Regions from separate parts of the Paenibacillus sp. CMM36 genome, predicted to be linked through region 2. Evidence: riboswitches for the same ligand, from Rfam matches in the RefSeq annotation. Region 2 holds a riboswitch; each other region holds the start of a gene.
What was found. A riboswitch is a leader RNA that binds a small molecule or an ion and turns the genes downstream of it on or off. The one in region 2 is predicted to bind glycine.

Region 1 (8,074 bases), on a different contig from region 2:
CAGTGGCGTTAGCACTGGCACTCTTGCTTTGATTTTTCATATCTTTCAGGCGAGATGCAGCTTCCTCCAGCCCCTCTTCTTGTTGCTTACCTGTCTTGAGTAACACTGCTGCAACAGCAAAGGATACGACCGCAGCAGCGATCACCCCGCTCAGCATTGGCAAATATCCACCTTTTGGCGTCATTAGAAAATAGGCGATGATACTACCCGGTGAAGGAGCAGCAACCAGTCCGGCACCTGTCAACATGAAACAGAAGGTTCCCACAACACCGCCAGCTATAGCTGCAAGAATCAGAATCGGCTTCATCAAAATATAAGGGAAATAAATTTCATGAATCCCGCCGAAAAAATGAATGATGACTGCGCCAGGAGCTGACGACTTCGCAGAGCCTTTGCCGAACAGACAGTAGGCCAGCAAAATACCAAGCCCCGGCCCAGGGTTGGATTCCAGCATGAACAGTACGGATTTGCCTGTTCTTGCAGCTTCCTCCAACGCAATCGGACTCAATACTCCGTGATTCAGCGCGTTGTTTAAAAATAATACTTTTCCGGGCTCAATAATGAGGTTGACAAGCGGCAATAGCCCCGCGTTCACGAGGAACTGTACCCCTGCCGACAACACTTGACTGATCATTTGTACAACCGGGCCGATCGCCACATGGGCAAGCAGTGCTAGAATGGCACCGATAATCCCGGCCGAAAAATTATTGACCAGCATTTCAAAGCCTGATCTGACTTTGCCTTCAATGGCCTTGTCGAACTTCTTCAATATCCACGCAGCCAGCGGACCAGCTACCATCGCGCCCAGGAACATCGGGATATCGGCTCCTACTATGACACCCATCGTCATGATGGCACCGATCACACCTCCACGCTGTCCGTGAATCATCGTGCCCCCTGTATAACCAATCAGCAGCGGCAACAAATAATTTTTCATCGGATCAACCAACTGTGCAAAACCTTCGTTCGGGAACCATCCGGTCGGAATAAAGAGTGCCGTAATCAACCCCCACGCAATAAAGGCTCCCATATTGGGCATAACCATACCGCTAAGAAAACGGCCAAAACGCTGTACGGCGACACGAGTGCCTCCTTTTGAACTTGGCTTTGCGTCCAATGTACTCATATTCAAATCCTCCTTGTAGGTAAGCATCACTACCTTTTCTTAAAATTCATACTAAATGACAGCGCTATCTTCATCAACGAAATGAAAACGTACTTTCGTCATGAACGTTGATGACAACATTTAAATTTAAATTATCCAGGAAGATATTATACCTGCATAATTCTTCTTAATATGACCTGTAGCTATAGAAATTAGTCGAAAAACCGCGCTGGATTATGTATGATTCCTATATGGGGACAACCCACTATATCAGAACAACACACGTAATTACGTTTTCATAAAAAAGACAAAAAAATAGCCGCTACGTCAAATCATAGCGACTATTTTATACAAAAATCGAGCAAACTAACGATGCTCTTATTCAATTAAAAATCAATATAAAATTCCGAATAACACGCTATTATTTCATGCTGCATTGCTCTATTTATTACTCCGAAATCAACTGCTCATACTGATCCGCCGACAGTAGTTTGCCCAATGATTCCTCCACATCTTTATCCATCTCTACTTCTACCATCCAACCTTTGTCATATGGAGATTCATTCACTAGCTCAGGTGTACCTTCCAGCGCTTCATTCACTTTTAATATGGTTCCCGTCACCGGAGCAAAAAGGTCGGATACCGTCTTCACCGATTCAATCGTACCGATCTCCGCTCCCTGCTCAATCGTTACTCCCGCCTCAGGTAATTCTACAAAAACAATATCACCCAGTTGGTGCTGTGCAAAGTCTGTAATACCAATCCGCACCGTTCCATTCTCTGTCCGCTGAACCCACTCATGTTCGTCTGTATACCAAAGTTGCTGCTTCACTTCACCCATTCTGTTCCCCTCACTTCCATATGAATAAAATCGCATTTGCTCACCTGTATTAGACAGGTTAAGATTATGACAATAAGAACACTCATGTCAATAATACTAACAAAAATACTTCATATTACCTCCTATAGTGCTCTATATAAAAATATAATAATTTATAACAAACGCTTACATATCCTTATTTATATATTAAATGTTTTTTCTATTGTTTTTGATGACATTTTTATTGACATTTTGAATGAATTTGCGTATTAATGGGTTATAGCAAATACTTTGGGAAACACCCGACAACTGCAAACGCGGATGAACGCAGAGGGAGAGACTGCCAAAAAGATTCGCATAGCTGTTGCCGCTTGTGAGACAGTTGTGCACGCGAATCGGATCAAGTTGTTATCTGCAAAGCCAGGTAATATACTGCTGATCCCGAAGGTAGCGCCGAAGGAGTAAGCCTGCATTGCAGGTGAATCTCTCAGGCAAAAGGACCTCTGCCGGACGCATCTCTGGAGAGCATTCGCTATTGGAGCGGATCACCCAAGAGGAAACCCGGTACATACCGGGGTAACTTTCTGGTATCAAGGACAGAGCTGAAAAAAGAGTATAGACTGCTGTCTATACGTTTTTTTCGGCCTGTCTTTTTTGTTTAGCCGATTACACCGGATAGGAGTGGAAACATGACTAATTTGCGAAAAACACCGCTATATTCATCCTACGGGACGCAGTCTGGGGTTCGTTGTATTGACTTTGGAGGCTGGGAGCTCCCCGTTCAGTTTAGCGGCATTCAAAAGGAGCATGAGGCCGTCCGGCAACGTGCGGGTTTATTCGATGTATCGCATATGGGTGAGTTTTTGGTTGAAGGCAAAGAGGCCGAAGCTTTTCTACAAAGGGTGACCACGAATGATGTCAGCCAGTTGGAACCAGGTCAGGCACAATATTCACTCCTGTGTTACCCCGATGGAGGTGTAGTAGACGACCTGCTTGTTTACTGCAAAGGACCGGAACGCTACATGCTCGTTGTGAACGCCTCCAACATTGATAAGGATTGGGATTGGTTACTTCGTCATGTGCCTGCATCCGTTCACATGGAGAATGTGTCTGATGCAATAGCATTGCTGGCATTGCAGGGACCGGAAGCAGCACGTATTGCCGCAGCCGTGGCAGATACGGATATTACGAATCTGGCATCTTTCCACTTTCATGAGAACGTGCCATTGTTCGGAGCAAAAGCACTCGTCTCACGAACCGGATATACGGGCGAAGACGGTTTTGAATTTTACGTACCTGCCGCGGAAGCACCCGCCGTATGGGAGGGTTTGCTTCGTTCCGGTGAGTCGTATGGGCTGATTCCCGCTGGACTTGGTGCTCGGGATACACTACGCTTTGAGGCTCGGTTGCCGCTATACGGACAGGAGTTATCTGCCACAATTTCACCACTCGAAGCCGGTCTGGGTTTCTTCGTCAAGCTGAATAAAGGAGATTTTATCGGTAGAGAAGCACTTCAGCGTCAAAAAGAACAAGGGGTTCCTCGTAAATTGATCGGGCTAGAAATGATGGACCGCGGTATCCCACGCGCCCATTATCCGGTATTCGCAGAAGGACAACACATCGGTGAGGTCACAACGGGGACTCAGTCGCCCTCCTTGAAGCGTAATCTGGGCCTCGCCTTGGTGGACAGTCGTTTTAGCGCCCTCTCCACACCACTGGAGGTTGAGATTCGTGGCAAACGCCTGCGTGCCGAGGTGGTGGCAGCCCCCTTTTATAAGCGCCCACGCTGATCTTAAACTCTCCTTATTTCTATAAAGCAAACATGTCAGATATGTATTTCCGGGTTTTCATCTCACACTTTTTTATTAGCTCATTTACGGATTTAAAATTTTGCTTTTCGAAAGGAGCCAGAACCTATGAAGCAGCATCGTTATCTCCCTATGACTGAACAGGATCAAACCGAAATGCTGCGTGTGGTCGGTGTATCATCCATTGATGATTTATTCAGTGACATTCCAGAGGCCATTCGATATCAAGGGGAACTCCCTCTTTCTTCTCGACTCGATGAGAAAGCCTTAACCCGTCACTTGACCGAGCTGGCCGGACACAATGCCAATACAGACACACATGCCAGCTTTCTTGGCGCAGGAATTTATGATCATCATATTCCGTCCGTCATCCAGCACATCACTTCACGCTCAGAATTCTACACTGCCTACACCCCCTATCAGCCGGAAGTAAGCCAAGGCGAGCTACAAGCCATTTTCGAGTTTCAATCGTATATTTGCGAATTGACGGGCATGGCTGTAGCTAATGCCAGCATGTACGACGGAGCGACTGCACTGGCGGAAGCGGGCTCACTGTCCGCCGCAGCTACCCGCCGTAAACAGCTTATCGTATCGAGGTCCGTCCATCCAGAGGCACGTCAGGTATTGGCAACCTATGCACGCGGATTGAATTTGGACATCGTGGAGATCGGCTGTTCGGACGGTGTAACGGATGCTGATGCGTTAGCGGCGGCCGTATCGGAACAGACCGCGGCTGTTTTGGTCCAAAGCCCCAACTTTTTCGGAGCCGTGGAAAATCTACAGCCGATGGCTGACCTCATCCATGCACACAAAGGTCTTTTGGTCGTCAGTGCCAACCCACTGGCACTTGGCTTGCTGGAGACACCCGGCAAACAGGGCGCGGATATTGTGGTAGGAGACGCGCAGCCACTTGGCATCTCCTCTTCTCTCGGCGGTCCGACCTGTGGATACTTTGCCGTTTCTCAGGCACATATGCGCCGTATCCCCGGCCGTATTGTGGGTCAGACCACTGATCGCAATGGTAAACGCGGCTTCGTGCTGACCTTGCAAGCGCGCGAACAGCATATCCGCCGCGAAAAGGCCACCTCTAACATTTGTTCCAATCAAGCGTTGCTAGCTTTATCTGCATCTGTGTACTTGTCCGTCATGGGGAGACAGGGCATCCAGGAAGTAGCCGAGCTGAATTTGCATAAAAGCCGCTATGCGTTAGAACAATTGCTGAGCTTGAAAGGCGTAACTGCCTCATTTCACGCACCGACCTTTAACGAGTTTGCCCTTAGGCTGCCTGAAGGTACGGATGTGAGCAAACTTCAGGACAATCTGTTAGCTGCTGGATTTATCGCAGGCTATGATTTGGGCCGGGACTATCCGGAACTTGCGGGTCACATGCTGATTGCCGTGACGGAGCAAAGAACCAAAGAAGAGATCGACCAATTTGTACACACCTTGGAGGGATTGCTATGACACACACCGGACCGGACCAGAAACAAGAGCTGTTGAAGGAACACGATCAAGCGCTCATTTTTGAATTGAGCCGTCCGGGTCGCATCGCTTATTCCCTTCCCGAGTGCGACGTTCCTCGTCGCCCGGTGGCAGAGCTTTTGCCGGATTATGCGCTGCGCAGCGAACCTGCGGCATTACCCGAGGTATACGAAGTAGATGTTATTCGCCATTATACCGCCCTGTCCCAGCGCAACTTCGGCGTCGACAACGGATTTTATCCGCTTGGCTCGTGTACGATGAAATACAATCCAAAAGTGAATGAGGATGTCGCCCGTTACGCAGGCTTCGCTAAAATTCATCCATATCAGCCGGAGAATAGCATCCAGGGGGCTATGGAGCTGCTGCATACGCTCCAAAACGATCTGGCTGCGTTGACCGGCATGGATGCCGTCACGCTCCAGCCCGCTGCTGGCGCCCATGGCGAATGGACCGGGCTGATGATGATTCGCTCGTACCACGAGGCACGTGGTGAGCGACGTACCAAGGTGCTCGTGCCGGATTCCTCGCACGGTACGAACCCCGCCAGTGCAACCGTCGCGGGCTTCGAAACAATCACCCTTCCCTCCACCCCTGAGGGGCTGGTGGATCTGGACGCGCTCCGCCAAGCGGTAGGCAACGACACCGCTGCGCTCATGCTGACCAATCCGAACACGCTGGGCTTGTTCGAGAAGCAAATTACTGACATTGCCGCGATCGTGCATGACGCAGGTGGTCTGCTCTACTATGACGGGGCAAACTCCAACGCCATCATGGGGATTACCCGCCCCGGGGACATGGGCTTCGATGTGGTGCATCTCAATTTGCACAAAACGATGAGTACTCCGCACGGTGGAGGCGGCCCTGGCGCTGGACCCGTCGGCGTAAAGCAGCGGCTGATACCCTATTTGCCCAAGCCGTTTGTCGTACGTGATCCGCAGGGTGTGTACCGCTGGGATCGGGAGCAGGGAGATTCTATTGGGCGGGTCAAAGCCTTTTACGGAAACTTCGGCATTCTCGTCCGAGCCTATGCCTATATCCGCAGCTACGGTCCTGATGGCTTGAAGCGAGTGTCCGAATGCGCTGTACTCAATGCCAATTATATGATGCATCGGCTCGCTCCACATTTTGATCTGCCCTACCCTGGACATTGCAAACACGAATTCGTGATGTCGGGGCGAGGCTTGAAAAAATTTGGAGTGCGCACGCTTGATGTAGCCAAACGGCTGCTTGATTTCGGCTACCATCCACCTACAATTTACTTTCCGCTGAATGTAGAGGAGTGCATCATGATCGAGCCCACGGAAACGGAAAGTAAGGAAACACTTGATGCTTTTGTCGACACTATGATTCATATTGCGCGGGAAGCAGAAGAGAACCCTGAGCTGGTGCTCAATGCACCATATACTACTCCAGTCACACGATTGGACGAAACTACCGCAGCCCGCAAACCTGTACTGAATTGCTCATGCAGTTAAAACAAATTCTACTTAAAGCATGCAAAAAAGCCGGTATCTAATTAGATACCGGCTGCTGTATGTACACAGCAATTTTTTGTTGGAAAAAGATATAACCTTTGAAATGTAATACCCTTCCTTAGCCTTCGATGCTTTGAACCAATTCAACAACCTGTTCTGCTGTTTGCATGTCCAGAGCTTTTGTAGCCAGTTTTTCCATGTCCGCACGGGACAACTTGGAAATTTGACTACGTGCTGGCAGAATGGAAGTGGCGCTCATACTGAACTCATCAAGTCCGAGACCCAGCAGCAACGGAATTGCTGTTGTATCTCCTGCCATTTCGCCACACATACCAACCCAACGTCCTTCACGGTGAGCAGCATCAATAACCATTTTCACCAGACGCAGAATGGATGGATTGTATGGTTGATACAGGTAAGAAACCCGCTCGTTCATGCGATCCGCTGCCATTGTGTATTGAATCAGATCGTTTGTACCGATACTGAAGAAATCTACTTCTTTTGCGAATTGGTCAGCCAATACCGCTGTAGAAGGAATTTCTACCATGATGCCCAGTTGAATTTCTTCGGATACGGATACACCCTCAGCTACCAACTTTTCCTTTTCTTCCAACAAAACAGCTTTAGCTTCACGGAATTCGTTCAGCGTAGCAATCATTGGGAACATGATGCGCAAGTTACCATGCACACTCGCACGCAACAAAGCACGCAATTGAGTGCGGAAAATATCCTGGCGATCCAGACACAGGCGAATAGCACGGAATCCGAGGAACGGATTCATTTCTTTCGGCAGGTCCAGATAAGGAAGTTCTTTGTCACCACCGATATCCAAAGTACGGACTACAACCGGTTTACCTTCCATTCTTTCCAGAACGGTTTTGTACGCTGTATACTGTACTTCTTCGGATGGAAGCTTATCGCGTCCCATGTACAAGAACTCCGTACGGTACAAGCCAACGCCTTCACCACCGTTGTCCAGGACACCAGCTACATCATTAGGCGTACCAATATTGGCTGCCAGTTCGACATGGACACCATCGACAGAAACCGTAGCTTCGCCGCGCAGCTTGCGCCACTCTTCGCGTTGCTTGTCGTATGCCACTTGTTTAGCACGGTATTCTGCAACAATCTCTTCGGTAGGGTTCACGAATACGTGACCATCCAAACCATCAACGATAATCAAATCGCCGCTTTTAGCTTGAGACAATATATTTTTCGTTCCCACAACTGCAGGAATTTCAAGTGAGCGAGCCATAATAGCCGAATGCGAAGTACGTCCGCCGATATTCGTTGCAAAACCTTTAACAAATTCACGGTTCAGCTGAGCTGTGTCGGAAGGTGTCAAATCTTCTGCAAGCACAATCGTTTCTTCGGCAATTTCTGC
Region 2 (8,074 bases):
AACTCAAAAAATAGGTGGTGACTTCAAAGCTAAACTGAAGACAACGCTCGCAGCTCGTTCTGGTGAACCAGACATCGTAGCTCTGAACGACTGGATGGTGGAGCTATTTCCAAGTGCGGATCGTTTTTATGATTTAAGGGAGCTCGGAGCAGACCGCCTAAAAGATCAATATTTGGAATGGAAATGGAATCAGGGGATCACTCCTGATGGTAAAATGATTGCATTTCCCATGGATACTGGGCCTACTGCCCTCTTCTATCGAAGCGATCTATTTAAGCAAGCAGGCTTGCCTAGTGATCCTGAAAAGGTTAGTGCCTCGATCCGCACATGGGATGATTACATGGCAGCCGGAGAACAACTTCAGCAGAAATTCGGAAGCCGTTCGTTTTTGGCTGATAATATTGTAAACGTTTACAATCAAGTGCTCGCTCAGCATACAAACCTCTACTTCAAGCCGGATGGCAGCTATATTGGCAATCAATCTCCTGACATCCGTCTGGGCTGGAAAACCGCTGTCGATTTCCACAAGAAGCATCTGCTCGCCAATGCGGATGGCTGGACTCCCGAATGGAACGCTTCGGTCAATAACGGCAAAATTGCCTCTTTTGTAGGGGCTGTTTGGATGAAGCAAGTTCTCACAGAGGCCGCGCCGGATACAGCTGGCAAATGGAGAGTCGCCCGTGCTCCTGGAGGAGACGGCAACCTGGGTGGTTCGTTCATTTCTATCCTCAAATCCAGCAAACATCCCAAAGAAGCCTTTGAAGTCCTGACCTGGCTGCAAAACCCGGAACACCAGTTGGAAGCCTACCACAAAATCGGTCTGTTCCCGTCCACTCCCGGCGTCTATAACGATCCTATCATGGGGACACCCGAGCCTTTCTTTGGGGGTCAGGCCACCGGACTCATCTTCGCCGCCTCCGCACGTCATGTGAAAAGCAGCTATTTCGGCGAGCGCTACCCTGTCATCCACGGCATTGTGACCCGTCGCCTTGCTAATGTTGCCAAGCAGGATGCTAATCCTGATGCATTATGGACGGAAACCATGGAACGAATCGAACGGGAATTACAGCGATAAAAAAACAAAATTCAAAAAAGGCGTGTGGACAATATGCTGAGAGAAATCTGGAAGCACCGTGCCGTTTATGCTGCGATCTCGCCGTTTTATCTGCTGTTTGGCATCTTTGGACTGTTTCCGATTGGTTTTTCATTATACCTGGCGTTTCACAAATGGGACGGAATCGGAGACATGACCTACAACGGCTGGGGCAACTTTCGCTACCTTGTAACAGATCATGAATTTTGGCAGGCTGTAGGCAACACCTTTGTGATCTGGGTGTATGCAACAATTCCAATGCTATTCTTCGCACTGATTATTGCCTTTCTGCTTTATGCCCCATTTGTGAAAATGCGCACCTTATGGCGAGTTGGATTCTTCCTGCCCAATGTGACGTCTATTGTGGCTGTCGCCATCATATTTGGTGCCTTATTTGCCAACAATTTCGGATTTCTCAACTACCTTCTGCAACTCTTGGGACTGCCCATGGTTCAATGGCTGAATGTGCCATGGGGTATCCAAATTGCCATTTCTTCTATGGTCGTATGGAGATGGATGGGCTATAACGCAATCATCTATCTGGCCGGACTTCAGAGTATTCCGCATGTGCTGTATGAGGCCGCCAAAATAGACGGAGCAACCGGAGCGCAAGCTTTTTTCCGCATCACTATCCCCATGCTGCGCCCAGTCATTCTGTTTACGGTCATTACGTCCACCATCGGCGGTATGCAACTCTTCACCGAGCCACAGGTCCTGGTCGGTAATGACGGCGGTTCCGGGGCAAGTGGCATGACCATCGTTTTATACCTGTACCGCGAGTCGTTCATTAACAACTATTTTGGATATGGTGCAGCCGTCGGATGGGGCATGTTCCTCATCATTGCTCTATTCTCCATCATCAACTGGAAACTCGTTCAAGGTAAAAAATAACGATGGGAAGGAGCTTCACAACATGATGCAGACACGTGCAAAATCCTTTGTTTTATATGCCGGATTGTTGGTGGGAATCATCCTGTCGATGTTTCCATTTTACTGGCTGATCGTCATGGCAACCCGTACAACTTCAGACATCTATCGTTTTCCACCGCAATTGTGGTTTGGCGGCCACTTCTTGGATAACATAACGAGAGTATTGCAGCAGATTAATTTTGCCGGAGCCTTTTTTAATACCCTTTTTGTAGCCGGTTCTGTTACCTTATTGGTTCTGTTTTTCGATTCGCTGGCAGGTTTCGCATTCGCCAAGTTTGATTTTCCGGGCAAAAAAGTGCTATTTATCGTTCTGCTAGCTACAATGATGGTCCCTTCACAACTTTCGCTTGTCCCCTCCTTTGTCATGATGGCCACCTTTGGATGGGTAGGTACGTTCAAAGCGCTTATTATCCCGGGGATGGTAAATGCCTTCGGCATTTTCTGGATTCGTCAATATGCGGAAGAATCCATTCCAAAGGAGCTGCTGGATGCGGGGCGGATGGACGGATGCAGCTTTTTTCGGCTGTACTTGAATGTAGCACTGCCTATTCTACGTCCTGCGTTCGCTTTTCTCGGCGCGTTTACCTTTATAGGAGCCTGGAATGATTATTTATGGCCGTTAATCGTCTTAACGGATGAGCGTAAATTCACACTCCAGATTGCACTGTCCCAATTAAACGGGATATACAATACGGATTATGCGATGGTCATTGCGGGCACCCTGCTTGCTGTACTGCCACTTATAATTTTATTTCTTTTCATTAGCCGCCAGTTTATTTCCGATCTTGCCGCCGGAGCGGTCAAAGATTAGATTTATTTGAATTCCCTTATTCATTTCATGTATAATAGTTAATCGTCATTTCAAATAGCTTACATGGTAAAGTTAGGTATTCAACAGGCAATCAGGTTAAGCGATTTACGATTTGAACATGAACTATGAACTGAGGGGAACTTTCCAGATGAACAAATTCACATATTATAACCCCACCAAATTAATATTTGGAGACAATCAAATTGAAGAACTGCAGCAGGAGCTGCTGAATTACGGCAAAAATATTTTACTGATATACGGAGGCGGAAGTGTCAAGCGAAATGGTCTGTATGACCAGGTATTAAACGCGTTAGAGCCGCTACATCTTAACATTCATGAATTGTCCGGCGTAGAGCCGAATCCGCGCTTGTCCACCGTTAAGAAGGGCATCGACATTTGCCGAAATGAAAACATCGACTTCTTACTTGCAGTAGGCGGCGGAAGCGTTATTGATTGCACCAAAGCCATCGCAGCAGGGGCTGAATATGACGGCGATGTGTGGGATATTATCAATAAAAAGCACATGCCTACCCAGGCTCTGCCATTCGGTACCATCCTCACACTCGCCGCTACCGGTTCAGAAATGAATCCAGATTCTGTTATCACCAACTGGGAAACAAACGAAAAATACGTATGGGGCAGCGCGGTGACGCATCCGAAATTCTCGATTCTGGACCCAAAAAACACCTTCTCTGTGCCACGTGATCAGACGGTATATGGCATGGTGGATATGATGAGCCATGTATTTGAACAGTATTTTCACAATGTTAAAAATACACCGTTGCAAGATCGTATGTGCTTTTCCGTGCTGCAAACCGTAATCGAAACTGCACCTAAGCTGTTGGAGGATTTGCACAACTACGAGCATCGCGAAACGATTTTATATGCCGGAACGATTGCTCTTAACGGAACACTGCAAATGGGCTACTTCGGGGACTGGGCTTCGCATACGATTGAACATGCATTATCTGCTGTATATGATATTCCTCATGCTGGCGGTCTGGCGATCCTATTCCCCAACTGGATGAGACATACGGTGGATCAGGATGCTGCACGCATGAAACGGCTGATGCTCAGCATGTTTGACTTAGACACCGTAGATAAAACAGATAGAGAAATCGCTTTGGAGGGTATTGACCGTCTTAGTGCATTCTGGACAAGTCTCGGTGCCCCTTCCACCCTGGCCGGTTACAATATTAATGATGAGCAATTGGAAAAAATCGCAACCATTGCAGCCCGTGAAATGGAATATGGAGGCTTCGGTAATTATAAAAAGCTGAAACAGGAAGATATTTTAGCTATTTTGCGTGCATCGTTATAACATTCAAAAAGGAGTGTCCTCAAGCCTGTGATGGCTGAAGGCACTCCCTTTTGGAATTTATGAATTAACTGTTTGTCCCTTTTCTTCTACTTGAATAGCTGCCCCTACACTGGCACCTGCAAGAATGCCCTTTTTCTTACTAGAATTCAGAGAATCCATATAGGTTCGGGTTTCTGCAACGACAATGCCTGATAAGCCGAGCAGTGCAATCAGGTTCGGGAAAGCCATCATTGCGTTAAAGATATCTGCCAGCAGCCAAATCGCATCCAGTTTAATGAACGCGCCCCCGCCAACGAGTAGAATGAACAGATAACGGTATGGCTTAATCCACTTGACGCCAAGCAAGTATTCAACACAGCGTTCCCCGTAATAGTTCCAGCCGAGCATGGTGGTGAACGCGAACATAATCAGAATAATTGTGAGCAGTTCTGCCCCCAGCGGGAATGCGCTGGAAAATGCTTGCTGAGTCATCAGGCCCGCATCGGTAGGCCCGCTCCACACACCGCTAACCAGTAGCGTCAACCCGGTCATCACACAAATAACCATCGTATCAATAAACACGCCTGTCATGGAAATCAGCCCTTGTTCCGCAGGCCATTTGGTTTTGGCAGCTGCGGCTGCAATCGGTGCGCTTCCCAATCCGGCCTCATTGGCAAAAATACCTCTGGCTACCCCACTTCGCATCGCCAGCATAATCGTAGCTCCGGCAAATCCGCCCGTTGCCGATGTAGTTGAAAATGCCGAATGGAGCACCAGCGCAATTGCGGCAGGAAGCTGGTCAGCAAACCGAATCAGTACGATGAGACAGATCAGTACGTACAAGCCTGTTTTAAAAGGAACGACCTTCGTCGATACCTTGGCAATACTTTTGAGTCCTCCAATAGTAACCAGTCCTGTGAGGATAGCAATAATCAGTGCCGTTACAATGGGCGGAACACCAAAACTGTTTTCCGTCGAAGATACAATCGCTTTGACCTGTGGAAACGTTCCAATCCCGAACAACGCTACCAGCATGCCCGAAAAAGCAAACAGCATCGCCAGCGGTTTAAAACGGCGTCCCAGACCTTTCTCAATATAATACATCGGGCCGCCGGAAAATTGTCCATTCCGATCCTTCACCCGGTATTTTACCGCAAGTACACCTTCCGCATATTTCGTCGCCATCCCAAAAAAGGCTGCAACGACCATCCAGAACAAGGCACCCGGCCCGCCCAGCTTAATGGCTGTCGCTACGCCGACAATACTTCCTGTGCCAACTGTAGCCGCTAGCGCCGTACTCAAAGCCGCAAAACTACTTACATCCCCGCTGCCTTCATTCGGGGCCTTACCGATCAGCTTGATCGCCAGGGGCAGGCGGAATACCTGCAACATTTTCAGACGTATGGTCAGCCACAACCCCGTTCCCATGACAAGAATGATGAGAGGCGCCCCCCATATCCAACTGCTAATCGCTTCTAACACATGTACCAAATTCATTTCAACCCGCTCCTCCAGCATATTAGAAAACAAAAAAGAGTCAAATCAGCTGATTCGACTCCTGGAGAGGTTAAAGGCACGAAAAAATACAACCATCTTGTGCAGGTTTCTGCCTCTAATAGCTCATAAAAAAGCCTAGGGCATTCCCTGTCACAGGTTATTCGCGTCTCTGTCCTTTTGCCTGAGAGTTTAAGCAGATGTTCTCTGCGGTGCACCTTCGGCGCCCAATTAAGGGTCTCTCCAGAGTTCTGTCCGTTTACGGTCCCCGCTTGTGGCTGTAAACAGCCTAAGCACCTGAGAGTTTTGCCCCTTCGGTCGGAACTTTCGTTCCATCTCCCGCAAACATCAACCAGACATATGAAATTTTTATTCATTATACAGAAAACTTTCAGCTTATTACAAGTGAAAAGTTTGTGAAGCCCTCTGAAATATTATTATGTCTATCAAAAAAGCGGGTACAGCAGATTGCATCCTTAGGATGTCCTCTGCTATACCCGCCCGAGACGATATGAAATTACAATTCTTCACCATTGGTTGCTATCACATTTTTATACCAGTTAAAAGAGTCTTTTTTGGAGCGTTTGAGCGTTCCGTTACCGTCATCATCCAGATCAACGTAAATAAATCCGTAGCGCTTGGACATTTCGGAAGTAGACATGCTCACGAGGTCGATAGGGCCCCAGCTGGTGTAACCAATCAGATCAACACCGTCAGCAATCGCTTCCTTCATTTGGACAATATGCTGACGCAAGTAATCAATGCGATACGTGTCATGCACAGAGCCGTCCTCTTCCACCTTATCATATGCACCCAAGCCATTTTCCACGATGAACAGCGGCTTTTGATAGCGATCATAAAACGTATTCAGTGTAACACGCAGGCCGATCGGATCGATCTGCCATCCCCAGTCGGAGGACTGCAGATACGGATTTTTCACGCCGCCAATCAGGTTTCCTGCTGCTTTCTCGCCTTCTGGACCTGCCGATACGGTCAAGGTCATGTAGTAGCTAAATGAGATAAAATCAACCGTATTATTTTTCAAAATTTCGGCATCGCCGGGTTCTGTCTGGATCACAATATTATTTTCTACAAAATAACGATTCATATAGTTGGAATATTCCCCACGGGCATGCACATCCGTAAAGAATAGGTTCATCTGATTTTCATGCTGGGCTTTCAGTATATCCGCTGGGTTACACGTATGTGGATAGCTTTCTATACGTGCCAACATACAGCCGATCTGAGCACCCGGGATGATCTCATGTCCCCGTTTGGTTGCCAGTGCACTAGCTACAAATTGATGATGCAATGCTTGATATATCGCTTGTTGTTTGTTTTCTACACGGTCAATAACCACACCGCCACCGGTGAACGGACTCATGGTCATTACATTGATTTCATTAAAGGTCAGCCAGTATTTTACTTTATCCTTATAGCGTGTAAACACCGTTTCGGCATAATTGACGTAATGCTGTATGACTTCACGACCCAGCCAGCCATTATACTTCTGAGTCAGACCTAGCGGTGTTTCATAATGTGACAATGTTACCAAGGGCTCAATATTATATTTGCGCAGCTCATCAAATACATTGTCGTAGAATTGCAATCCTGCTTCATTCGGTTCGTGATCATAGCCATTCGGGAAAATCCGCGACCAGTGGATGGACATACGAAATACTTTAAAGCCCATTTCAGCGAACAATGCAATATCTTCTTTGTAGTGGTGGTAAAAGTCCACACCTTCACGTTTTGGGAAACGGGCATTGACTTTGCCTGCCAAAATGTCTTCGAGTCGCTCGGACGAAATCTCTATAGCGTGATCGTTCTTACGTTCCGCTTTGGGTACATAAGCAATCATGTCTGCGCTGGACAAGCCTTTTCCATCTACGTCAAAAGCACCTTCCAATTGGTTGGCTGCAGTTGCCCCGCCCCACAAGAAGTTTTTCGGAAATCCTTTTAGCATCTTCGTCATGGTATAAAGACCTCTTTCCGTATATAAGATTTTTACTTTGGCCTAAGTAATCCCATCAAATGCTGCAAATGTGAATCCATACCTAACGGTAACCGTTCTCCTTTGAAATGCATTGACAGATGCTTTAAAATAGATGTAATGCCCTCATAAGCATCCTAATTGTTGTAACGCGTTTCATGTCAAGTATTTTTTTCTTATGTGAGGAGAAGCACCATGTCGAATCTTGATCAAATTGCAAAACTGGCGGGCTTTTCCAAGGCTACGGTATCCAGAGTATTAAATCAGTCCCCCCATGTCAGTCATGAAACAAGAGCTAAGATTTTGAAAATCATGCAGGAATTAGATTATGTTCCTAATCGGAATGCCATTTCCCTATCCAAGGGTCAGACGCTTCAGATTGGTATCATCACTTCAACGATTAATGAAATTGTTCTTGCTTTTCTGGACAGCTTTGTAGAAATCGCCGGACAA
Region 3 (8,074 bases), on a different contig from region 2:
CGCCCAGAAAGAACGTGTTCCCCAGACGGCTGCCAATCAGATCGGTAACGCTAATTTTATGTACATAAGATTTGCCCAGATCCCCGTGAGCAAGCTGGACGAGCCAGTTCCCATACTGCATCCACACCGGGTCATTCAGTCCCAGTCTTTGTCGCTGCTCTTCCAGTGCGGCCGGATTCAGATTGGGTGTCGAAGTAATAAGTCCTGTCAGGGCATCCCCCGGCATAGCCTTAGCCAGGAAAAATATAAGCACGCTCAGTGCAAAAAGTTGAGGGATCATAACCAGTAGCCGACGCAGTGTAAATTTCCACATTTCTGTACCCCCCTTATGGTAGCGCGACTTGATGGGATGGACTTACTGATTTTAGTGCAAACGGTTTTCCACTCGCGTCTAGATGTTTGGGTAGCTCTGTTTTGTAGGAGGATAAAAGCATTTGCCTTTTTTGAGCATTTTCCAGCCGTTTTGTAGGATCAATATTGGGAATGGTTGCAATGAGGCGCTGGGTATACAGATGCTGTGGACGCTCATAAATATCTTGCTCGCTCCCCTGCTCCACTAGACGGCCCCGATACATAATACCGATTTGGTCGCACATATGGCGGATAATACCTAAATCATGGCTGATGAACAAATACGTCAAATTAAATTCCTGCTGCACATCCTTCATAAAATTAAGCACCTGTGCCTGCACGGAAACGTCCAGTGCTGACACTGGCTCATCAGCAATGATCAGTTTGGGGTTTAATGTCAGCGCACGCGCGATCCCGATCCGCTGTCGTTGCCCCCCGGAAAATTCATGCGGATATTTATAGGCTGCATCGGCGTTCAAGCCGACCTTTTCCAGCAACGTCTGTACTTTTCTCCGTTCTTCCTCACTACTCAGCCTTTCAAAATTTCGCAGCGGTTCAGCAATGACATCCAATACGCGCTTACGCGGGTTAAGCGAAGAGTATGGGTCCTGAAAAATCATCTGAATATCTCTACGCAATGGATGACGATTGTTACTACTTAGAGCTGCAAGGTCCTTTCCTTTAAACAAAATCCGTCCGCTCGTCAGCTTATTTAGACCGATGATCGTCCTGCCTGTCGTCGTTTTCCCACAGCCAGACTCCCCCACCAGCCCGTAGGTCTGGCCTGCCTCAATGCTGATCGACACGCCATCCACTGCTTTCACCTGTTCGATAACACGCTGGAAGAAACCACCGCGCACCGGATAGTGCACCCTCAAATCATTTAACTCCAGTAGTGCCATGAGCAGCCTCCCCCTTTGCCTCGTCTTCAAAATGAAAATGCTGATAACATGTACAACGGACCCAATGTCCAGGGGAAATTTCATTTAATTGGGGATGGTCTTCATGCACCCTCTGCTGAATCCAGGGAATACGTGGAGCAAAGCGGCAGCTATTGCGGGGGATATCTTGTAATGAGGGAACAATGCCGCCGATGACATGCAGTGATTCCCCCTTGGTATGCGATCCCGGCATGGAAGCAAGCAAAGAACGCGTATACGGATGCTGTGGATGCCTGAATAATTCAAAAACATCAGCGCTCTCCACGATTTCTCCGGCATACATGACCACCACGCGGTCGGCTACTTCTGCCACAACACCAAGATCGTGCGTAATCAGGATAATACCGCTCCCAGTCTCCTGTTGAAGCTGTTTGAGCAAGTCGAGAATTTGCGATTGGATCGTTACATCGAGCGCAGTCGTCGGCTCATCTGCAATAATAAGAGAAGGTCGGCAAGCTATGGCAATCGCGATCATCACACGCTGCCGCATCCCTCCTGACAGTTCATGCGGATACTGATCATACACACGCACTGGATTCGGTATATCTACACTTTCCAGCAGCTCCAGCACACGTTCCCTTTTTTGCTTCGTAGATAGTGACGTATGATAATCGAGATTTTCCTCAATCTGCTTGCCAATGCTCATCAACGGGTTGAGTGCTGTCAACGGGTCCTGAAAGATCATGCCAATTCCCGCTCCGCGGATTTTATTCATTTGCCCTGAGGAAAGACGGTTCAAGTCCGTTCCTTTAAAAAAGACCTCCCCCTCTACACGCGTGCGTTCCATGTCATGCAGTTGCGGGATCGAAAGCGCTAACGCGCTTTTGCCACAGCCGGATTCTCCGACTACAGCCAGCACTTCATTGGGGTTGACCGTCAGATCCAGATGGTCGACTGCGGGGTGATATTGATCCTGGATGCGAAAAGATACGGATAATCCTTTAATTTCCAACACAGGTTCGGTATTCAATGCGCGCTTCCTCCATTCTCCATGGTCTTGTCCCGCTTATTCTCACCATGTTTGATGTTTAAAACCTCTCATGAACATTACATACCGTTTTTGTCGGAATAATTTGAATACATCCTATCACCAGTATATGGATATATCAATTAAGATTATGCTATCAACATCATTTAAAAAATCAATGATCCAGCAATAGTGCGGCCTTTCTGGCACAAAATGTAATGAAATAACCAACCACAGGTTAATTTTCATCACAAAAAAAGTCGCCTGATCCCTCAGCAGGGATCAAACGACTAACTAACCCAAGCTCACATTGAGCTCCTGACAATATAATTTACGAAGCCGCTCCATAGGAGCCAGACTTGAATGTTCTAGGATCGTACCATTTGTAGCCTGCTGCCGGAGCAGACCAAGGCTCAGGATGTGGTTCCGTGGACGCCGCAGGCTCTTCGAATGGCAGAAGCTTCGTTGGTTGATCCAGAGTCAAACCTGCCACATCAGACAATTTCGTGTAGTCCTGCTTCCATGCAAGCCATTGAACCGTTTGCACCAGGAAGGTTGAATCATCCACTTCTTTGAAGCCATCATATGTCTTCTTCGACTGTCCGTTTTCCTCACGCACATATTTCGGTGTAGCATCTTCTACAGGGGAAGAATCACCGATGAATGCCGCCTTGCCTTGGCCTACCTTGGAGATAGCGGCATAAGGTCCTTCCGCACGGCCCCCGCCGTTATAAACCCCCTGATCTACCGCATTCCCCCATTTTTTCGTGCCTGAAGGGATATAAGCAATGCCTTTAGCCTTGGTAGGATCAATAATAGCCAGCGTAGATCCTGCATGCATGGCAATCGAGCGCACACCCTTGGTAATACCGAAAGATTGATCTGCGGCTACAATGTCGGTAGCATTCACATCACCGAGCGCATTGTAACGGAAACGAACGCCAAAGTTGGCCGCCAGCCAATCGGAGCTTGTTAATCCTTGCATTGCCGGTGATGCAGCCTCTTCTGCAGTCATGCCTTTGGCCGGATTAGTATAGGCTCCACGACGGTAGCCATTCATAACCTCGGAGGAATCCCAACGGTTTTTGTTACGATCTGCATTATAATGATCGGAGATGAAGAAGACGCTCCCTCCGTTATTCACGTATTGCAGCAGGGCAGCCTGCTCGGATGCCTTAAAGGCAACATTCGCTTCACCAATAATGAACACATCATATTGGCGCAGCTTATCATAGGTTATGGCCTGTTCTCCATAAGTAAAAGGAATAGGGCGGTTCAATTGATCCACAGTAAAGCCTACATTACGTAATCCATTGGCAAAGTCGGAGAAGGCGCCTTCAATGACCCAATCTGCTGCACCAGCCGTCTGTGCGTGCGTATTATCGAACAGCACCTTTTTGCCTTTTCCATCCGGCAATGTAGTACCGGGTTGACCCGGGTTGCCAGGTTCAGGTTCGCCAGGTTCACCTGGTTCCCCCGGCTCGCTTCCACTCACCAGTTCCACAGCGCTTGGACTTTTTACTCCACCAAAATTATTGTAGGCACCAAGCGTACCTGTCACGCGAATTTTGCTGCCGACCAGTCCAGGATGACCTGTTAACCCAAATTGCCCTCTGTACGCAGATGTCAGCTGCACATCCAATAGATTAGACGTGCTACGTTCATTGGCCTGGTCGGCAATCAGTACGTTAAAATCATTCGCAAACGGAGAAGAAAAGTTAGCCGTTTTCGATCCGGTAGCATGTCCGACGATATAACCTTCTACCGTCACCGTACCTCCACTGCTTTGGCCCTGAAGTGCTTCGGCTACTGTCAATGCTCCCTCTGCCTTGACCTGACCGAACGGAACGAAGATCCCGATCAGCAGTGATGCGATCGCTGCTAGATGCAGCATCCCTTTTAAGCGTGAACCTGTGAACCGCAAGCCTTTTACCATACGTCAATATCCCTCCTATGATTTCCATAAATGTACTTGTCCTCTATCAGATTAGCCGCCAATCTTCTAATTCCTTCCTGATTTCATCCATAATTATGTAAACTTTAATCTTTTTTATTGGAAATGCACCTGTTTATGTAAAAATTAAACCCTGTGATTGACACCGAGCACGTCATACATTACGCTAAGAAAGACATGTAGAACGGTATACGCGAATGAAGATGACGGGAGAGTCTGTCCAGGGGGCTTACACTCTGGCGGCACCGAAGGAGCAAGACGCCAGCACCCGGCTGGCGGATAATCTCTCAGGTCCATGTATCGTCATCTGACGCAACTCTGGAGAGAGCGCAAGCCACCCAAGGGGTAAGGCGGTAAGAACACCGCACGAAACTCTCAGGTAACGAGGACAGAGATAAGGGAAACTTCCTTATCCTGTCCTTTTTTGTGCTCACATTGTGCGTCAGCATTAGGAACCGTCATAACCGCGCAAAGACGCGGAAATACCATATAGTATGGTATTAGAACATACAGGGGGCCACACCATGCGTTTCAAAGATGTATTTTCTATTATCGGCCCGGCCATGACCGGACCTTCCAGTTCACACACCGCAGGCGCGGTGCGACTCGCACGCGTTGCCCGGCACTGGCTCGGGGCGCAGCCTGACCGTGCCCGTATGACACTGTACGGCTCCTTTGCCGATACGTATAAAGGACACGGTACGGATCTGGCGCTCATCGCAGGACTGCTTAATTACGATACGGACGATCACCGGATTCCAGATGCCGAGCAATGGGCCGAGCAAGCCGGGATGACCGTGGAATTCGCCGTCAGTGGACTCCCCGCTCCTCATCCGAACACCGTCCGTTTCGAGTTGTGGAAGGGCGAGGATCAGCGCACACTGCTGGGCTCCTCCATCGGCGGCGGCAGCATCCATGTCCAGCAACTCAACGAATTCCGGGTCAATCTGACCGGGGAGCTGCCTACGCTGGTGCTTCTCCACTCGGATAAGCCCGGTACATTGGGCGCAATAACTTCAGCGCTGGGCGCGGCCCACATTAACATTGCCTATATGCACGTAGATCGCAAAGGCCGGGATGGTGAAGCACTCACCGCCATTGAAACGGACAGTTCTGCTCCAGCTGAACTGATTGCGGAACTGCGTTCTTTACCTCATATGTATGAAATTAAGATGATTAATTTGAAAAAAGGAGCTGAATCCGATGCGGTTTAGCCATCTGCATGAGATCAGCGCTTTATGCGCTGAAGAATCCACCACGATTGGCCGCTTGATGATTCAAGAGCAGGTACAAGAAACGAATACAACGGAGGAAGAAATCTTTCGACAAATGTCTGATTATTATGAAGTCATGAAGGAAGCCGTTCATCGCGGTCAGACACAAGACACCGTATCCCGCAGTGGATTGACGGGCGGCGACGGCAAGCGCCTGGCCGAGTATCTGCGGTCAGGGGAAACCTGCTCCGGTGATGCCTCTGCGCTCGCCATGGCTTATGCCCTCTCCGTGTCGGAGGTTAATGCATCCATGGGTCGCATTGTCGCCACTCCTACCGCAGGCTCATGTGGGGTTATCCCTGGTGTGTTCATCAGTGCGCAGGAACGGTTCGGCTGGGATGATGAGCATATGGTGAACGGCCTATTCGCCGCTGGAGCCATTGGCTACGTGATCGCCAACAACTCCTTCATTTCTGGCGCGGAGGGAGGCTGTCAGGCTGAGATTGGCTCAGCTATCGGGATGGCCGCTGGCGCTATGGTCGAGCTACGCGGTGGTACGCCTGAACAGGCTGTTCACGCCGTAGGCCTCGCTCTTAAGAACACGCTCGGCCTAATCTGCGACCCCGTCGCCGGACTCGTGGAGATTCCGTGCATCGTGCGCAACGGCCTGGGAGCCGTGACTGCGCTTGCCGCAGCGGACATGGCTTTGGCGGGTGTGCGCAGCGCTATTCCGTCTGACGAAGTCATTGACGTGATGCTTGAAGTCGGCAGCGCGATGCCGTCGAAGCACCGCGAGACCGCCAAAGGCGGCTTGGCTCAGACGCCGACTGGCAAGCGTTTGACCGAATCACTTACACGCAACGCATCAATCAAGAAGAATAAGTCGTAATTTCTAAGCTTTAAACCAATTACTTTTCCTCTATAAAACAAGGCGACTACCTCTCCCCTACATTGTCCTAGGGAAAGAGAATTCGCCCTTATAAAGAAAAGAGCAAGCATATCGTCGCTGGACGTATGCTTGCTCTTTTTCTTTTTAGTCGGGTTACAGATTACTGAACGGTTACCTGTATCTTCGTCATTTTACCTGCATATTTCACAGTAATTACTGCTTTGCCCTTGCCCTGTGCCTTAATGTTACCGTCTTTGACGGTCGCCACAATAATTCTGGACGAGGACCAGACAGCCGGTTTGGAAACATCCTTCTCCGACTCATCCTTATACGTGGCTGTAGCCGTAACCTTAGCCAGCTGTCCTGCCTTCAAATTCAAGGCGACTTCGTCTGTTTGCAAATATTTAAGCGTATCAACATCTACAGGTACGCTGATTATCTTCCCGCCGAACTTCGCCTGAATGTTAGCTTTACCGTAGCTGACCGCGGTAACCTGACCCTTTTTAACAGTGGCTACCTTATAATTGGACGTTTTCCATTCAGCTTGGGTTGTAACATCCTTTTCTTTACCATCGCTCGATTTAACCACAATCGCGATGGTTTTTTGATCTCCAGATTTGAGCGATAGCGCGATTGCATCCGCTTCAATCTTTTGCGCTACGTCCACTTCTACCGTAAACGTAATGTTTTGCTTGCCATATGAAGCAGTCACAGTTGCCTTACCACTACCATTCGCTTTGATCAAACCTTCGCTAACTTCAACCACTTTTACATTGCTAGTTGTCCAGGTGGCATCCTTGGTTACATCTGTTTTTGTACCACCACTCTTAACTCCTGTTACTTTCAGCTGCTTCGTTTCCTGAGCACCAAGCGCAATTACACGCGAGTCTGTTTCCAGACGGTCTACAAGGCCCACTTGTACGTTAATTGTTAGTTTTTTGCCATTATAGGTCGCTGTAATAACCGCTTTACCAGCAGATTTACCCGTAATCGTTCCTTTGGACACAGAGGTAATATCTTCCGCGCTTGAAGCCCATTCTGCATCCTGTGTTACATCTTCCTTACGCCCATCCGCATAAGTAGCCGTCAAAGTTGCAGTATAGTCCTCATTAATATCAATTGTTGCCGTTTTGGAGGACAGAGACAGATCCCCGGGTACATTTACGGATACCGTAGCTGTAACTGTCTTGCCGCCATAAGAAGCGGTGATGGTAGCCTCACCTGTTTTATAACCTGTGACTTCCCCCGCGCTGACAAAAGCGATATCTTCATTGCTGGACTTCCACTCTGCCTTACTTGTGATATCTTCTTCCGTACCTGTTACGTACGTTGCGGTCAGCTTGAGCTTTTTGGATTCCTTGGCATTCAAGCTCAGCTTGTCCTCGCTCAAATCCAGAAATCTAGAGGTTTCGACATCTGTCTTGATCGAAACGGTCTTATCTCCATACTTAGCGGTCACCGTTGCCGAACCCGCACCGATGGCCATAATCGTTCCTTTATTCACCGTTGCAATTTTTTCATCGCTTGATGCCCAAGCAGCTTTATCTGTGATATCCGTTACCGTCCCATCCGGATAAACGGCAGAAACTTGTATTTTTTTAGATTCATCCAGACGGAGAAAAATATTGGATTCGCTGGCTTTCAGCTTATTCGTTTGATCGACATCCACCGAAATCGTAGCGGACATCGTACCATATTTACCTGTAATTGTCGCCTTTCCTGCGCTGTAACCGGTAATGGTGCCCTTCAGTACATCCG

Region 1: linked by a shared signal. The riboswitch ahead of gcvT (glycine cleavage system aminomethyltransferase GcvT) and the one ahead of ACWA2B_RS12300 (alanine/glycine:cation symporter family protein) in region 2 are both predicted to bind glycine.
Region 3: linked by a shared signal. The riboswitch ahead of sdaAB (L-serine ammonia-lyase, iron-sulfur-dependent subunit beta) and the one ahead of ACWA2B_RS12300 (alanine/glycine:cation symporter family protein) in region 2 are both predicted to bind glycine.

What each region holds. Positions count from the first base shown of each region.
Region 1 covers NZ_JBSEDY010000007.1:138,219-146,292, reverse strand. Annotated here, with positions in the region: gene ACWA2B_RS15760 (PTS mannitol transporter subunit IICB) at 1-1,126, opposite strand, end outside; gene gcvH (glycine cleavage system protein GcvH) at 1,554-1,946, opposite strand; glycine riboswitch at 2,339-2,438, shown strand; gene gcvT (glycine cleavage system aminomethyltransferase GcvT) at 2,615-3,715, shown strand; gene gcvPA (aminomethyl-transferring glycine dehydrogenase subunit GcvPA) at 3,842-5,197, shown strand; gene gcvPB (aminomethyl-transferring glycine dehydrogenase subunit GcvPB) at 5,194-6,690, shown strand; gene ptsP (phosphoenolpyruvate--protein phosphotransferase) at 6,809-8,074, opposite strand, start outside.
Region 2 covers NZ_JBSEDY010000005.1:60,495-68,568, forward strand. Annotated here, with positions in the region: gene ACWA2B_RS12280 (ABC transporter substrate-binding protein) at 1-1,075, shown strand, start outside; gene ACWA2B_RS12285 (carbohydrate ABC transporter permease) at 1,109-1,984, shown strand; gene ACWA2B_RS12290 (carbohydrate ABC transporter permease) at 2,007-2,834, shown strand; gene ACWA2B_RS12295 (iron-containing alcohol dehydrogenase) at 2,983-4,155, shown strand; gene ACWA2B_RS12300 (alanine/glycine:cation symporter family protein) at 4,213-5,631, opposite strand; glycine riboswitch at 5,791-5,885, opposite strand; glycine riboswitch at 5,904-5,980, opposite strand; gene ACWA2B_RS12305 (glycoside hydrolase family 1 protein) at 6,146-7,603, opposite strand; gene ACWA2B_RS12310 (LacI family DNA-binding transcriptional regulator) at 7,817-8,074, shown strand, end outside.
Region 3 covers NZ_JBSEDY010000003.1:13,565-21,638, reverse strand. Annotated here, with positions in the region: gene opp4B (oligopeptide ABC transporter permease) at 1-313, opposite strand, end outside; gene ACWA2B_RS07455 (ABC transporter ATP-binding protein) at 327-1,253, opposite strand; gene ACWA2B_RS07450 (ABC transporter ATP-binding protein) at 1,231-2,262, opposite strand; gene ACWA2B_RS07445 (DUF6359 domain-containing protein) at 2,591-4,195, opposite strand; glycine riboswitch at 4,411-4,526, shown strand; gene sdaAB (L-serine ammonia-lyase, iron-sulfur-dependent subunit beta) at 4,738-5,427, shown strand; gene sdaAA (L-serine ammonia-lyase, iron-sulfur-dependent, subunit alpha) at 5,417-6,316, shown strand; gene ACWA2B_RS07430 (Ig-like domain-containing protein) at 6,477-8,074, opposite strand, start outside.